One region of the Paenibacillus sp. CCS19 genome, then DNA from elsewhere that is predicted to be linked to it. Evidence: predicted binding sites of a transcription regulator. Region 1 holds the regulator's gene; the other holds the start of a gene.
What was found. Region 1 encodes Rex, which represses fermentation and respiration genes when NADH is low (regulators of the CRP and FNR family bind a similar motif). Its sites were predicted from a motif close to TTGTGAAATATTTCACAA; they were not measured.
Positions count from the first base shown of each region.

Region 2: nadA (quinolinate synthase NadA) is a predicted target of Rex. The motif match lies at 2,551-2,568, and genes of this name have one in related genera.

Region 1 is NZ_BTCK01000064.1:5,224-10,433, reverse strand. It holds gene SBI19_RS27265 (cell wall elongation regulator TseB-like domain-containing protein) at 1-363, opposite strand, end outside; gene SBI19_RS27260 (amidohydrolase) at 367-1,659, opposite strand; gene SBI19_RS27255 (redox-sensing transcriptional repressor Rex) at 1,652-2,299, opposite strand; gene dinG (ATP-dependent DNA helicase DinG) at 2,296-5,172, opposite strand; gene SBI19_RS27245 (hypothetical protein) at 5,202-5,210, opposite strand, start outside.
Region 2 is NZ_BTCK01000068.1:6,021-11,230, reverse strand. It holds gene nadB (L-aspartate oxidase) at 1-1,524, opposite strand, end outside; gene nadA (quinolinate synthase NadA) at 1,561-2,499, opposite strand; gene SBI19_RS27720 (glycoside hydrolase family 26 protein) at 2,753-4,363, opposite strand; gene ftsH (ATP-dependent zinc metalloprotease FtsH) at 4,869-5,210, opposite strand, start outside.

The DNA.
Region 1 (5,210 bases):
GTCCGGCTTGGTCTGCAGCAGCGAATTGCGAATTTGCTGCTTGCTGACGGCATTCGACGCGGGAATCGTCTCGGTTCCGTTGTCGCGAAGCCATACATACAGCTCTTGTCCGTCCGCTGTCTTACCTTCGACGACCCATACCGTCTCATCCCATACGTACTTCTCCGTGCTATCCACTTCGGACAAAGCGGCTGCCTCAATCGCTTGCTGCTTCGCCTGCGCCTCAGCCGACCAAATGCCTTTGAAAATCGTATTGTACCACATGCCTAGCCCTGCAATGACCGCAAGCAGCAGGACGAGCGAAAGCGCCGTCCACCGCTTCGGATTCATGAAAGGAGCACGTTTCTTTCTCGTAGCGCGCATGGATTACAGCAGCCTTTCGAATGCGGCTTGTGCTTCTCGATAGATGCGCTCTTCATCCAGCGTCAAGCATTCGCCCTTGCGGACGGTTTGCTTGCCATCGATCCAGACATGCACAACATCGCTGCCTGAACCGGAATAAACGAGGTGCGAGATAATGTCCGTCAGCGGGAAGAAATGCGGCTTATTCAGATCAAGCGCGATAATGTCCGCTTTCTTGCCCGCTTCCAGGCTGCCGATCGAAGATTCCTGCCAGATTGCGCGTGCGCCATAGATCGTGCCGAGCTTCAGCGCTTCGATTGCTGGTACAGCGGTAGGATCGCCGGAGACGCCTTTATGAATGAGGCCCGCAAGACGAATCTCATCGAACGTGCTCAGGTTATTGTTGCTTGCAGCGCCGTCCGTGCCAAGCGAAACGGTTACGCCTGCGCGCAGAAGATCCGGCACGCGTGCAACACCGCTTGCTAACTTCAAGTTGCTTGCCGCATTATGCGAGATCGCAACGCCGCGTTCTGCCAGCAGCGCGATTTCTTCATCGTTGAGATGCACCGCATGCGCAAGCAGCGTCGGGCGACCGAACACACCAAGCTTATCGAGATGTTCAACGGGTCTAGCGCCATAGTCGCGCACATTCTGTTCCACTTCTGCCGCCGTCTCCGACATATGCGTATGAATCGGAACGTTCAGCTCGTGCGATGCTTGAACGAAGCGCTCGATGAACGCAGGTCCGCATGTATATGGAGCATGAGGCGACAGCATCGTCGCAATTCGGCCGTCGGCCTTGCCGTTCCAATCACGTGCGAAGTTGTAAGCCTCGTTGAATTTCGCGTCAAGCTCTTCAGGCGAACCGAAGCCGATAACGCCGCGTGCGAGAACGCCGCGAAGGCCCGATTGCTCTACAACGCCAGCAATGATGTGCGTACGGTCGTACATATCAACGAAAGCCGTCGTCCCCGTCTTGAGCATCTCCAACTGCGCAAGCGCCGAGCCCCAATGCGCGGAGTTATCGTCAAACTTCGCTTCGAGCGGCCAGATTTTATCCTGCAGCCATGTTTGCAGCACCATATCGTCAGCAAATCCGCGCAGCAGCGTCATCGGCGTGTGGCCGTGCGTATTGATCAAACCGGGCATAAAGACAAGTCCTTCGCCGCCTACAATCTCCGTTCCTTCGGAAACTTGCGGTTCCTGCTCCCCTATGTATGCGATGCGATCATCGATGACATGCAGGAATCCGCGAACTATCGGCTGTGCATCGTTCATTGTGACGAACAAGCCGTTCTTAATCAGCCATTCACTCATCGCGCTCTAACCTCTCTTTTTCAATGTAATAAGCCAAGCTCAACAGCTCCGTCGTAAAATTCGCATGATGAATGCGAACGTCTTCTGGCACTTTCAGAATGGCAGGTGCGAAGTTCAGGATCCCGTCAATGCCGGAGGCAACCAACTCGTTGGCTACATTCTGAGCTTCGCTTGCCGGTACGGTTATGATGCCGATCCGGATATGCTGATCTTGAATCACCTGCCGCAGCGCATCCATGGGCTGGACGGTAAGTCCGTTAATCTTCGTGCCGATCTTGGTGGGGCTCGCATCGAATACAGCCGTAATCTGGACGTTATCCTTCAAGTACGTATTATAATTGCACAGCGCATGTCCAAGATTACCTGCACCGATCAGCGCCGCATAATGCGTTGTATCAAGGTTCAGAATTTGACGGATCTTCTCGATCAAATAATTGACGTCATAGCCGATCCCCTTGCGCCCGAACTCGCCAAAATAAGCAAGATCTTTCCGAATTTGCGCCGGATTTAAATCCAGCTTCTGGCCAAGCTCCTGCGAGGAAACGGTCTGCACCTCGCGGATGCTCAGCTCATTCAGCACCTGCAAATAGATCGGAAGCCGTCTGACGACCGCCTCCGATATTTTCAACTGCTGCTTCATGACTGCACCCCTTCCTGCTCGGTGCCCAGCCACTCGCGCATTCGCGGAACAATCTGCTCCGTGTGCATATGCTCGATTTTTGGTCCGGGTAACGAGTACAGAAAATATTTGCCGTAGTACGTTTCCAATACACGCGTATCATAGATGAGTACAATGCCGCGGTCCTTCGCAGAACGTACGAGTCGTCCGAACCCTTGCTTGAATCGGATGACAGCCTGCGGGATCGACAGCTTCATGAATGGATTCTGCTTCTGTGCCAGCAGCAGCTCCGACTTCGCCTCCACAAGCGGGTGGTTAGGCGGTTGGAACGGAAGCCTCACGATCGCAAGACAGGTCAGTGCATCCCCCGGGATGTCGACGCCTTCCCAGAAGCTGCTCGTACCGAGCAGAACGGAGGCGCTCTGCTGCCGGAATCTGCGTGTCAGCTTGCTTCGGTTGCTGCTGTCGACCCCTTGCCCGAGCACTTGAATCTGATGCTGCTCCAGCGCTTCCTTGAGCGGGTCATACACTTGACGGAGCATTCGGTAGGATGTGAATAACACCAGCATTCTGCCGCCCAATAGAACAGCTGAATCGGTAAGCGACTTCACCAGCAAGCTTACAAAGTTCTGATCACTGCCAGCGCCCTTGAGCTGCGGGAAATTTCGCGGGATGATGACAAGCGCCTGCTCACGGTAATTGAATGGAGACGGCAGTTGAACGGTTGTCAGCTTGCCAGCTTCTTCGAGACCATCTAAGCCCAGCTGCTCGCTTGCATATTGGAACGACTTCTGCACCGACAAAGTCGCTGACGTTAGAATGACGCTTTTCTTCGCTTCGAAGAGATGCGTCCTCAGCTGCTCGCTGACATCAGCGGGCACTGCGTTCAATTGCAGCGATTTGGACTTGAATTGCGCGGTCGCTTCCATCCAGTATACCGTATCTCGCTTATCTGCGCGAACGAACACCCGCATATCGTCACGAATCCGTGCCAAGTCCTTGACCGCGCCGTTCAAGTCGGTAACGAGATTGACAATGGGCGTATCGTCGATTTTGTCCTTAATATCATTGAGCGTTTTCTCGAGCGTACGAACGGCCTTATTCAGGTCTGCGTAAATATTGTTCTCCGTATCCGTAATCGTCGACCATCCCGTAGGATGTTCATTCGGACGAATGCGGAATACCGACTGACCATTTTCGGTCTGCGCTGCGGGCGCTCCGCCGGTCGCCCCCATCAGCGTATACATGTGCTCGAACATTTTGTCCCAATCTTCACGTATGCCGGTGAATGATTTGCTCAGTTCATCTAGCGTCTCAATCCATGCGGGTACGCCAGACTCCGATTCGCCGTGCAGCAGCGCAATCAATTGGCTGAGAAGACCGCCTCCCCGGCTGTCCTTCACTAAGCGGTTAAACGGATGCACCAATGAAAAATATGATAATTGCAATCCCAGGTGCTTGCTCGCCACTTCCTCCAAATGATGCGCCTCGTCAACGACAAGATGTTCATAGCCCGGCAGCAGCCGATGCTCTGCTTGAATATCTGTAAAGACAAGCGAATGGTTCGTAATGACGACATCCGCAATGTTCGCTTCATGTTTCGCTCGGTGGTAGAAGCAGCGTCTGAACCAAGGGCAAGCCCGGTTGAGACAAGAATCCGCATCGCTCGCAACGGTTTCCCAGAACTCCGCGCCTTTATTGCCGAAGTTCATCTCCTCCTGATCTCCTGTACCCGTTTCCCCGAGCCAAATAATCATCTGCGCAGCAGTCATCAGATCTTCATTCGGAGATACGTACTCGCGCATCCGAAGTTTCGTATCGAATTTGCGCAGACAGATGTAGTTGCCGCGCCCCTTGAAGATGGCTGCCCGGAACGGGAATGGCGCTACTTCATGCAGCAATGGAATGTCGCGCTGCCGCAGCTGCTCCTGCAGGTTGATCGTATGCGTACTGACGACGATCTTCTTATTTTCCTTCACACCGTAAAATAACGAAGGCAGCAAATACCCGAGCGATTTGCCCGTACCTGTACCCGCTTCAATGAGCAGATGGCGTTCATTATCAAGCGCTTGATGCACTTCGTCGAACATAATCGATTGTGCTTCACGTTCCTCATAGTCCGGCATCATCGCGCGGAAGCGGTCACGAACACCATCCATATACTGCGTGAACGTCATTTGGCTAATGGCTTCTTCATCCATGTCTTCCCGTGCCGGCTTTAGCTCTGCCCAGTCCGATGTTTTCATTGCCAGCTGGTTGAAATACACATGGGACTGCAGATCGATCGAGGTCTCACGTTCCTTCTGCTGAAGCGTGGACTGGATGAGCCAGCTCAGATCATCGTATCCGTTGAACAGTTCCCCTAGCCGCTGCAGACTAAGCAGCGGCAGCTCCTGCAGCTTGTGCATGCATGCAGCGAACAACAGCGATGTCGCTTCCGCATCGCTGTCGGCTTGATGCGCCCGCTCGTGCGTAATGCCGAACGCTTCCGATACTGCTCCCAGCTGATACGATGGCAGTGTCGGATACAACATGCGCAGCAGATCGACGGTATCAAGTCTGCGGCCTGTAAACGGGCTATACCCGCAGCGATCCAGCTCGCGATTCAGGAAGTGGGCGTCGAAGCCGACATTGTGCGCCACAAGAATCGCGTCTCCGAGCAGCTTGACGACCTCTGGCATTACATCCTCCAATACGGGAGCATCCTTCACCATCTCATCGGTAATGCCGGTGAGGCCCGTAATGAACGGAGGTATCGCTTTAGCTGGTCGCACGAAGGAGCTGAACGTATCTGCTACGCTCAGCTCCTCGTTTAGCACGACGATTCCGATTTGAATAATCTCGTCGTCGGCTTGATGGCCTGTCGTTTCCAAATCGAGTATGGCAAATCTCATCGAAAGTTCCAAGTCCTCTCCTAACTCTACTAGCGAAT
Region 2 (5,210 bases), on a different contig from region 1:
GTCCTCGCGGGCATGCGCGCCGCGGCTCTCCTCACGCAATAACGCGCCCTCTGTCGTCAGCAATGCGCATGTCAGCAGGTTCGCGAACTCATACTCTTCCCGCTTCGTCAGCACGCTCTGGAAAATCGGCAGTTGCCGCTTCAGCTCCTCGAAGCCTCTAGCAAGCCCCTCTCCACTGCGGCGCAGGCCGACATAACGAACCATTACCTTCTGCAGCTTCAGCCTACGCTCGACGACAGCTTGAATCGGCACGCCGTTGCGATCCGCTTCATAATGAACCGAAGGCGAGAACGTCAGCGGCGACAGACCCGCAATGCGGTCAACAATCCGTCTGCCGAATACAATCGCTTCAGACAACGAATTGCTCGCCAGTCGGTTCGCGCCATGCACGCCTGTCGATGAAACTTCGCCGCAAGCGAACAGTCGTTTAATGTTCGTCTCGCCATTGAGATCCGTCTTCACGCCGCCCATCGTATAGTGCATCGCCGGCGCAACCGGAATCCAGTCCGTTGTCAAATCCAAACCGTATTGTAAGCAGTATTCGTAAATCGTCGGAAAACGATGCTTCACCATCTCTTCCGACTCATGTGTAATGTCCAAATAAACGAATGTGGATTTCGTCTCTTCCATCTCGCTTACGATCGCGCGCGCGACAACGTCACGCGGTGCAAGCTCCAGCTGTTCATGATAGCGATCCATGAACCGCTCACCCTTAATATTGCGCAGGTAAGCACCTTCGCCGCGAACCGCCTCCGAAATCAAGAAGCGAGGTGCGCCTGGATAGCACAGCGACGTCGGGTGGAATTGGAGAAATTCCATATCTCTTATGTAAGCACCTGCGCGGTAAGCCATCGCTACACCGTCGCCAGTTGCCACGTCAGGGTTGGTCGTATACCGATACAGCTGGCCAGTGCCGCCGGAGCATAGAATGGTCGCTTTGCCGCGTACGAATAAACGGCTGCCGTCCGGCTTCTGTACAATTGCGCCGCAGCACTCGCCATCTTGCGTTACAAGATCGATGACAAAGTGGTCGTCCCACACGTCGATGCCGTCCATTGCAATTGCTTTCTCCGACAGCGCGCGTACGATTTCATAGCCTGTTGCATCGCCATTGGCATGCAGAATGCGCCGCTGACTATGCGCGCCTTCCTTCGTCAGAGCGAATTCGCCGTTTTCCCGGTCGAACTGCGTGCCCATCCGAATCAGGTCGTTCACGCCGTCTGGCCCTTCATGAACGAGCGCCTCGACTGCATCGCGGTCACAGAGTCCCGCTCCTGCAATGAGTGTGTCTTCGCGATGGTAAGCCGGGGAATCATCCTCGGAAATAACCGCGGCGATTCCCCCTTGTGCGTAACGCGTATTGCTGTCCATCAGCGACTTCTTCGTAATCATGAGCACCGAGCCCAGCTCGCTGGCTTTAATAGCGGTAAAAAGACCGGCGATGCCGGCCCCAATAACGATTACATCTTTATCTACAACCGGCAGTTCATCCAGTCGTACATCAATTAGATAATTAGGGATCATAAGGACAGATGCCTCCAGGTCACTAGGGTGCGATCACTATTTCACTTGCAGCATACGCTCGAGCGATTGCCGAGCCTTATCAGCGACTGCAGGCGGCACATAAACTTGCGGCTGCATCGTCTCCAGGCATTTGACAAGCTTCTTCAAGTTGTTGACCTTCATGTTCGGGCATACCAAGTACTTCGTTGCAAAATGGAACGTCTTGTTCGGGCTGTCGACCCGCAGCTGATAACCCGTACCGTCCTCCGTACCGACGATGAACTCTTGGCAGTCGGAGTTCTTGCAGTATTCCAGGATGCCGGTCGTGCTGCCGACAAAGTCGCCAAGCGCAACTACCTCTGGACGGCACTCAGGGTGAACGACGAATTGCGCATTCGGGTACTTCGCTTTCATCTCTTCTACATCTTTAACCGTCAGCATATCGTGCGTGTTGCAGTAGCCTTCCCAGATGATCATCTTCTTGTCCGTATGCTGCTGGACATAGTGTCCGAGGTTCTTATCCGGTACCCAAATAATCTCGTCGGACTCAACCGAGTTGATGACCTTCAGCGCATTGGACGACGTGCAGCAAATGTCCGTCTCTGCCTTAATCTCTGCCGAAGAGTTAATGTACGTTACTACCGTAGCATTCGGGTGCTGTGCCTTCAGCTTGCGAAGACCATCCACGTTAACCATGTCCGCCATCGGGCAGCCTGCACGTTCATCCGGAATAAGGACTGTCTTGTTCGGTGCAAGAATCTTAGCGCTCTCGCCCATAAAATGCACGCCGCAGAACACGATAACATCCGCGTCCGTAGCTGCAGCCTTCTGAGCAAGCAGGAACGAGTCGCCGCGGAAATCCGCTACCTCTTGAATTTCATCCCGTTGATAGTAGTGCGCAAGAATAATAGCGTTACGCTCTTTCTTCAACTGCATGAGTCGTTCGCGCAGCTCGCGGTTCTGCTCTGCTTTCCGTTCCAATGCCAATGCTTCCATCGGTAGGTCTCTCCTCTTCGCGCGGTCTTTTATTCATAAATATGATGGACTATGTGAATTCGTGCACATACTTTGCCGCCGCTTAATTTATAGTGTGAACAAAAGATGAATGTTTATAGTTAACATTAAATGTACACATTGCGGCGAACGCTGTCAATTACTAGATCATAGCAAGAGCGTCCAACTTTTCAACCAAATCGTTTGTATACAAATAGACGCCGCCGCCTCGAATCGAAGCAGCGGCGTCTTCCTTCTATTTGACCGTAACGTTGGTCTTCTGCGTCGTAGCGAGCTTGCCCTTCGTATCGTATGCCTTCACGACGATCTCGATCTTCTTGCCCTTATATGGCTTGAAATCGATCGACGCTGCCCATGGCACATCATTCGCCGTCGCGACTACTTTGCCGCCAATCTCGTACGTCACCTTGCTTAGCATCGGCGTCCATGCCTTCACATAAGCGGAAACTTTCTGCGGAGCTGCATTTAGCGTTGAGCCGTTGATAGACCGGTAAGCGATTGGCGACTCTTCGCCAACATTGCTCAAATAGAACGGACTGGCAATCGACTTCTTATAGGCGCTGAGCAGCTTATCGTTGGCGGACAGCATGTAATATTTGACCCGATTGGAACTGTCATGGTTGCTGTCGAACCAGAACACCCCTTTGACCTTCGGATAAAGCAGCGGCAGCGATGCATAGAACTGCTTCATCTGATAGTTAGCCCAGAGCGTCTTATCCTGCAGCTTCTCAGGATACATATACGACACGCCGCCTTCAGAGATGAAAACGGGTTTACGCTGTGCATACTGCTTATAAATATAGTCGAACTTCTCAATGTGGCTGGCACGGTCTTCGCCCTTCTTCAGTGGATCAAGCGTCGGAGTGAAAATCGTATACAAACTGACGCCTACCCAATCCACATAGGCATCGCCTGGATAATAATCGTTGATCGTGTACTCCGGTACCCGGTCAGGCGCCCATACCATCGCAACATTGTCTGGTGCGATCTTATGAATCACATTGGCTACGAGACGGAACTTCTCCTTATATTTCTTCGGCTCGTCATGCCACGGCACCCAGTCGCCGTTCATCTCGTTCGCGAATCGGAGGAACACCGGAATGCCCGCATCCGCAAGATCCTGTGCGAACTGGCGCAGATACTCGTCATCCTGAACCTCATCGAGCCCCTTCATTGGCTGTAATCCGATCTGGATCGCTGTTCCCGCCGCTTTCGCATGTTCGATATGACTCTTAAGCACAGACAACGGCTTGCCATAATTAAAATACAGCAGGTATGCAGCATGCTTCTTGCCTGTCAGCTGCTCGAAACCTTCCGTATAGAACGGCCTGCCTGTGGCCGCATTATGTACAGCAGGATCCAGCTCGGCATATGCACCCAGCAGCGCCCCATTCTTCGGCTCGAAAATCTCGCCATGCGTATTCGCATTGCCGAAGGCGCCCGCGTTCGTCTCGACGAACAGCTGCGCTCGGCTGCGCAGCGCATCCGCCTTCCGCTTCGCCGCAATGCTCACCTGCGTCTGTCCAGCCTTGTCGGCATACAGCGCTTCTTTATCCCAGTTAGCGACTGCTTCATCATATTTGCCAAGGTACGAATAATCCGCACCAATATTGCGGTACATGTTCGTAGCGTTGCCATACTCGCCCTGCTTTACGAACTCCGCAGCAGCAATCTGATACTTTGCAATAGCCTCTCCATATTTGCCCTTCGCGTCCAGCTGCTGAGCTTCCTTGTAGATGCCCCATACATTAAGCGCATAGGCGCTTCCAGCCGGTACGGCCACTACAACGATAACTGCTGCAATAACGCCTAGTGCAATAGACCTTAAGCGGTAACCCTTAACCATGCCATAACTCCCCCATGTCCTACTTATGTCATGAGGATAAGTTTACCACGCAGCCGCTAATTCCTGAATAAGGATTTATGCTCACGATCTCTAACCACCTGGAATTTTCTACCCACCTAAATCCTCCCTGCTAGGGAGGACCCCCGGGGTTTCCAACCCCGGGACCCCGGGATGAGGCGAATGTGTTAAGTGTGGGCGTGTAACCTAGCTCCGTGCTGAGAGTCGTGTGCCCCGTTGGGGCACAACTTTTGTTCGAGCGTGTTGCCCGAGCCTTACCACCTCGCGACCAGAGAATAAAGAACGTGTGATGGAAAGAGGCGCGCACATGTAACTGCCTGCTTCGAGTCACGTGCTCCGATGGGGCACAACTTTTGTTCGAGCGGTTTCTGGGGCGCCCCTTTAATTACCACAGTACCCAGCAAGGTACCTGTAATAATTACGTGAACTAGTTTTTTGAATACAAAAAAGCTGCTGTCCTGTTAAGGACAGCAGCTTGGGTTGATGACTATTCGTTCTTATCCGGGTCTGAGCCCGTGCCTCGATCGTCGTCGCCGGCTTTGTCGGTCGTGTCGCTGACAGGCGTCGAGGATTCTTCGGAATCCTTCGTCTGAATGCGGACCTTCACGCCGCCGATCGTATCGACCTTCACGTCGGAACGGAATTCTTCCGTAGAAGCCGTCGTTTCTCCCTCAGGCAGTTCGCCAGTCAGCGAGCCCGTCTCGATCAGACGTTTGATCTGATCCAGCTCGAGCGTCTCTTCGCTAAGCAGCGTCTGCGCGATGAGATGCATTTCCTTCGACTTCTCGGTAAGCAGCTTCTTCGCACGATCGTAGCACTCGTTAATGAA